Regions from separate parts of the Turicibacter sp. St.80E1 genome, predicted to be linked through region 3. Evidence: predicted binding sites of a transcription regulator. Region 3 holds the regulator's gene; each other region holds the start of a gene.
The links. Region 3 encodes HrcA, which represses chaperone genes, less so after heat shock. Its sites were predicted from a motif close to TTTTAGCACTNNNNNNNNNNNAGTGCTAAAA; they were not measured.

Region 1 (2,283 bases), 400 kb from region 3:
TAATTGACGACCAAATGATTGGTAGAACGTTTCATATTTTTCACGGTCATTTTTAATCATTTTTTCTAATTCATTTTTAATTTTTGTTTTAATATTTTTCGCTATTAACTTTAACTGACGATCATGTTGTAAGATTTCTCGTGAGATATTTAATGATAAATCCTCTGAGTCTACAATTCCCTTTACAAAGCTAAAGTAATCGGGTAATAAATCCGCACATTTATTCATGATTAAAACACCGCTTGAATATAACTCTAACCCTTTTTCATATTCCGTTGTGTAGAAATCATATGGCATTTTTTCAGGAATATATAAAATAGCTTGATAGCTAACATTCCCATCAACACTTAAATGAACATGAGCTAATGGATCGTCAAATCCAAAATGTTTCTCGTGATAAAAAGCTTGATAATCAGCATCAGTCAATTCGCGTTTATTCTTTTTCCAAATTGGAACCATGCTATTCACTGTTTGCTCTTCTGTAACTTCTTCGTATTCATTCTCTGTTCCTTCTTTTAATTGCGAATGTGTGATATCCATTTTAATTGGATAACGAATAAAGTCAGAGTATTTTTTGATAATTGCTTTTAATTTGTATGGATCTAAATATTCATCGAAATTCTCATCTTCGGTATTTTCTTTAACTGTTAGGATAATATCTGTTCCCACAGATTCCTTTTCGCATGGTTCAATCACATAACCATCTGCACCGCATGACTCCCACTTATAGGCTGTCTCTGCCCCTAATGCTTTTGAAATCACCGTTACCTTGTCCGCCACTAAGAATGCAGAATAAAAACCAACACCGAATTGACCAATGATATCATGTCCGTCTTCTAATTCTGTATCTTTTTTAAACTGTAACGAACCACTCTTTGCAATGACTCCTAAATGCTCGTCTAATTCCGCTTCTGTCATCCCAATTCCAGTATCCGAAATTTTAATTTGGCGCTTTGCCTCATCAACCGTAATTTTAATAAAATAATCTTCCGAATTGAAACTTAAATTGTGATCCGTTAGTGCTCGATAGTAAAGTTTATCAATAGCATCACTTGCATTTGAAATTAATTCTCGCAAGAAAATCTCGCGATGCGTATAAATCGAGTTGATCATTAAATCAAGTAAACGTTTTGATTCTGCCTTAAACTGTTTCAATTGAATCGCTCCCTCTTGTTTTATCACTCGTTAAGTAAGAGTGCTAATATAATCTACTCTTTTTATATCATACCCCTATTGGTGTGTCAATCTTTTTTAAGAAAAATTAACCTTCCGTTATTCTCCCAACCCACTTTCTTTAAATTTATCACTAAATCCTGACATCAAGCGGTTGAGCGGTTTTTTCAAGAAAACTGAGACGAGAATAGCTACTATAATATAAGTACTTAGAATTACTATATCTCTAGATAAAACACTTTGAACAACCCCACCTATTGATTCTCGTGCAAACGAAATGGCATAAGTAAACGGTAAAAACGGATAAATGATTTGGAAAAATTTAGGAGTTAATTGGATAGGGAAGGTTCCTCCAGAACCCGCTACCTGTAAAACGAGCAGAATAATCGAAACAACTTTTCCGACATTTCCAAAAACAGAGACAAGTGAGTAAATAATGAATGTAAAAACGACACTTGTGAACAAGATACCGCCCACAAATAAGAGTGGATTCATACAATAAATTTTCAATAGGTATAAATCCCCTAATGCGATAATTAATCCTTGAAGAAGTGCAATACTTAAAAATAATAGTAATTTACCAAAGTATTCTTCGCTTTTTTTATACTCTCCTCTTGCATGCACCGCTAACATCGAAATTAACAATGTCATTCCGACCCATTGAGCAAGTACACTATAAAATGGCGTCATCGCTGTTCCATAATTATGCATTGGGAATAACGTTTCTTCAACTAACTCAACAGGTGTAGCCATAAAGCTTTCACGTTGAGCAATTCCTTCTTGAATGAGCGTTAATACTTCCTGTAACCCTTCACTACTGTTTATTTCTCCAAGTTTCTCTGTCAACGTTTGTAGTTTTTCCTCTGCCTCTGGAAGCTTTCCATTAATATACTCAATTGCCGAAATTCCTTGGTCAGAACCACTATAGGCGGTATTTAATAAATTTTTTACATCAGGTAACTTATTACTTGCTTCATTTAAAACAGTTAAGACAGACTCTGCTGTTTCATACGCTTTATCGATAACTTGATTTAAAGAGGGAGCAATTTCGTCATCAAAACGTTTAACAATTGAATCGGCTGTGTTAGATACATCATTTAATAAAGTTAA
Region 2 (2,283 bases), 450 kb from region 3:
CGAAGCATGGCCAACTTATGATGAAGCGAAGTTAGTATCTGATACAATCACAATTATCGCTCAAGTTAATGGTAAATTACGTGCACGTATCGATGTTGCGGCGAATATTTCAAAAGAAGAAATGTTAGAATTAGCAATGGCTCATGAAAATGTTCAAAATTTCGTAGCGGGTAAAGAAATTGTTAAAACAATTGCTGTTCCTAAAAAATTAGTGAATATTGTTGTAAAATAAGAAGAAAAGCTCATGGATTTTATCCATGAGCTTTTTTTTACTTCTGCGTTAAGATATATTCGTGAATATAGTGGGCAACCCCACTCTCTTTATTAGATTTTGTGGTCGCATTTGCGACTTCTTTTAGCTTATCAATCGCATTATCCATCGCGACACCTGTTCCAGCATACGTCAGCATCTCAATGTCATTATCACCATCTCCAAAAGCAATAATATCTTTTTGTTCGATGTTGAAATGTTTTGCTAGTTGCTCAATCGCTGTTGCTTTGTTCGTATCTGATTTAAATACTTCAATAATGTTGGCATTATCGCCATCCCAGTTTCGGCAGGTTACGATGTCACCGTAGTTTTCACGAAGGAAAGACATGACCTTCTCGGTACATCCTTCTTTAGCTTCTAATATAAATCCATTTGGATGTTCGTCTAATGTTTCTTTAAATGGACCATATTTAACAGATGTGCATGATTCGATATGGAACCAATCGCGAACACTATCCCCTTGATTTAACACATAGAGATGATCTTTGTATTCGCAGTAGGCATTAACGATAAGATCTTTCAGTTCTGAGTCAAAGAGCGTGATGATGACTTCTGTTGGAATTTGGGCAACGATGTCGGAAAAGTTCTCATTTTCTGGATGATGTATATATGCCCCATTAAAGTTAATAATAGGGGTATCAAGTCCTAATTCTTTATAGAAGTGGACTGACGCACGTGCTGGGCGTCCTGTTGCAATGACGACAATATGTCCCTCTTCTTTAGCTTTCATTAAAGCTTCTTTGGTTTTTGGGTCGAGTGTTTCCCAGTTCTGCAAAGCTGTACCATCTAAGTCTGTGACAATTAATTTTCTAGTTTCCATTGAAACACCTCCATTTAATTATCATATCATAGTTGGTTATGAAGTTAAATAAAGTTATTGAGAGGCTATTAAATCTATTAGTTATGGAGATAATTGTTAGTTTATAAATAAAAACGCTATTATTAAAAATTATTAGCACTCTTATTGACTGAGTGCTAAAACAGGCGTATAATAAAAGTATCATCAGAAATGATGAAGGATTGGAGTGATGATTATGAATATTAATAAAATGACTGAAAAGTTGCAACAGGGGTTAGTTGGTGCACAGTCTCTTGCGTCTTCGTTACATCACCAAGAGATTGATACCCCGCATTTGTTAACGACTTTATTACAAGATCATGACGGATTAGCTGCTCGTGTTTTTACAAAGGCAGGTTATCCTTTAAATAATATATTAGATTCATTGAAGCAAATGTTAGATAAAAAGCCCTCTGTGACAGGTGCCACAGGAGATCCTTACGTATCGGCTGATTTAAATCGAGCGTTATTAAAAGCTGATGATTATGCGCGCGCATGGAAAGATGATTATTTATCGATTGAACATGTGTTGCTCGCGATGCTCGAATCGAAAGATTATCAGATGAAGCAATTAATTAAAGAATATGGAATTAAGGAAAAAGAACTAAAAGAAATTATTTCACAGATTAGGGGGAATTCAAGAGTGATGACACAAAATCCAGAAGCAACTTATGAAGTGTTAGAAAAATATGGACGTGACCTTGTTGAGGATGTTAAGTCAGGTAAAATTGATCCTGTCATCGGGCGTGATGAGGAAATTCGTCGTGCTATTCGAATTTTATCGAGAAAGACTAAAAATAATCCTGTTTTAATCGGTGAACCTGGGGTCGGTAAAACGGCTATCGTTGAGGGATTAGCTTGGCGTATTGTGAGACAGGATGTTCCTGAAAGTTTAAAAGATAAAGTGATTTTTGAGTTAGATTTAGCAGCACTTGTTGCAGGTGCTAAATACCGTGGGGAATTTGAAGAGCGTTTAAAAGCAGTATTAAATGAGGTTAAAAATAGTGATGGACGCATTATTCTATTTATTGATGAGATTCATACGATTGTTGGGGCAGGTCGTACAGATGGTGCAATGGATGCCGGGAATTTGTTAAAACCTTTACTAGCTCGTGGTGAGTTGCATTGTATTGGGGCAACGACGCTAAAAGAATATCGTGAATATATTGAAAAA
Region 3 (2,283 bases):
TACGAGAACCTTCTGGATTCGCAATAACCTTAGCTTCTCCACCTTCCATTACAGAGACACATGAATTTGTTGTTCCTAAATCGATACCAATAATTTTACCCATAGAGATTCATCCTCCTAATCTATTTTTATTCGCTTACTTTCACCATCGACGGGCGAATCACGCGATCTTTTAACTTATATCCTTTTTGTAACTCTTGTAAAACAATACCTGAAGCTACACCTTCAACAGACTCCTGCATCACCGCTTGGTGAACAGTTGGATCGAAAGCCACACCTTCTGCTTCGATGACTTCAACGCCTTCTTGTTTTAACGCCTCTACAAGTTGAGCGTGAATCATCTTAAAGCCTGTTAAAAATGTTTTTGTACTTTCATCTTCAACGGTTGTCGCTAAAGCGCGCTCAAAGTTATCAATCGCTGGAATAATGCTTGTTACGATTGATTGGGAACGATACTTCATTTCACGTGTACGTTCTTCATTCATTCGACGTTTAAAGTTTTCAAGCTCAGCAGCATTTCTTAATAATTGATCTTTTAAATCTTCAATTTGTTGCTTTAAACTTTCTGTTTCCGAAACTTCTTCAACAACTTCTGTTGTCTCTTCATTTTCTTGACAACACGTTGATTCATTTTCTTCGATAGTTGTTTCGTCTAATTCCTCAACTGATTGGGCTTCCTTATTCAATCGTCCCACCTCCTATTTATATAAATCAGACATAATGCGAGCGACCTGTTCTAACAGAGGAATAATCTTGCGATATTCCATTCGAGTGGGTCCCAAAACGGCAATCTTACCAAATTCATAATCATTAATTTGATAAGGAACTGTAATGAGTGTACAATCCTCCATCGCCTTAATCTCATTTTCCTGTCCAATTTTGACCGTTAATTGGTGGCTATCTTCATCGGCCTCTATCACTTTAACAATTTCGTCGGCTTCTATCATATTAAATAAATGATAAGCTTTATCTAAATCGTTAAATTCGGGTTGCTTCAGTATATTTGATTTTCCACTTAAAATATAGTTATGTTGATTTAATGACTGAGTCAAAAGTTGTAACATGGCATACATAATCTCTTCCTTATAAGAAATGAAATCATGCAGTTGATTTTCAAAACTCTCAGTCAATTTTTCTTGAACCCGACCGATGTATTCACCGACTAATAATTCATCGAGCGCCTTAATAATAGTCTCCATTCGTGCAATGTCCATATCTTCAGGTAATGTAACTGTTCGGCTTTCAACATGCCCTTGATCCGTAATTAAAACAAATACCGCTTGGCGTGCAGAAATTGGAACAAACTGAATTTTTTTCACCCGACTGTAATCCCTAGAGGGACCAAGTAAAATAGACGTATAATTTGTTAAGCTTGATAGGAGACGCACCGCTTCTTTAATTGTGGTTTCGCGCTCAAATTGTTTTTGTTCTAACAATTGTTTAAATATTCCTACCTCTGGTGTCGTTTCTATTGGTTCTTGATTGATGATAAAATCTACATAATAACGATAACCCTTTTGACTAGGAACACGTCCACTTGATGTATGAGTTTTTTCAATAAATCCTAAATCCTCTAAATCAGCCATATCATTACGGATAGTAGCCGCGGAGAAATTCAAATCCTCCTTTTTAGAAAGGACCCTAGAACCAACAGGTTGTGCAGTCTGTATGAACTCTTCTACAATTGCCTTTAAAACTAATATCTGCCGTTCTGTTAGCAATGTAAACACCTCTTTTAGCACTCCTCATCATCAAGTGCTAATACAATTATATATCTTCCTATTAGCACTGTCAACAATTAAGTGCTAATTTTTTTATTTTCTATTTCATTTTATTCTTTTACCCTATCCCCTCCGTTTAAACATAAAAAAAGAGGCTACTTCTTCAGTATATCCTCTTTTTTCTTTTTTATTATTTATTTGTTTCAATTAATGATAATAATGAAGCTTTTGGTTGGAAACCTACCGTTTGTTGAATAGCTTGACCATCTTTAAACAAAATTAATGTTGGAATTGACATGACTTGATATTCTGCTGCCACTTCTTTACAATGATCAACGTTAACTTTTACAACCTTCGCTGTTTTTTCAACTTCCTGTGCTAATTCGTCTAAAACAGGAGCGATCATTTTACAAGGCCCACACCAATCGGCATAAAAATCAACTAATACTAATCCATCTGCAATTTCATTTGCAAATGACTCTTCTGTCGCATGAATAACTGACATCTATATTCCTCCTCTTATCTTTCTTTCTAAAATTAAGTATAACATATTCCCATGAAA

Region 1: the regulator HrcA is predicted to act here: its motif matches at 1,174-1,204, upstream of htpG (molecular chaperone HtpG).
Region 2: the regulator HrcA is predicted to act here: its motif matches at 1,222-1,252, upstream of clpB (ATP-dependent chaperone ClpB).

The regions. Positions count from the first base shown of each region.
Region 1 covers NZ_AP039386.1:1,427,004-1,429,286, forward strand. Annotated here, with positions in the region: gene htpG (molecular chaperone HtpG) at 1-1,155, opposite strand, end outside; gene AC6I0I_RS06925 (YhgE/Pip domain-containing protein) at 1,273-2,283, opposite strand, start outside.
Region 2 covers NZ_AP039386.1:580,136-582,418, forward strand. Annotated here, with positions in the region: gene leuS (leucine--tRNA ligase) at 1-232, shown strand, start outside; gene AC6I0I_RS02650 (Cof-type HAD-IIB family hydrolase) at 270-1,091, opposite strand; gene clpB (ATP-dependent chaperone ClpB) at 1,306-2,283, shown strand, end outside.
Region 3 covers NZ_AP039386.1:1,029,950-1,032,232, reverse strand. Annotated here, with positions in the region: gene dnaK (molecular chaperone DnaK) at 1-103, opposite strand, end outside; gene grpE (nucleotide exchange factor GrpE) at 129-695, opposite strand; gene hrcA (heat-inducible transcriptional repressor HrcA) at 699-1,730, opposite strand; gene trxA (thioredoxin) at 1,912-2,226, opposite strand.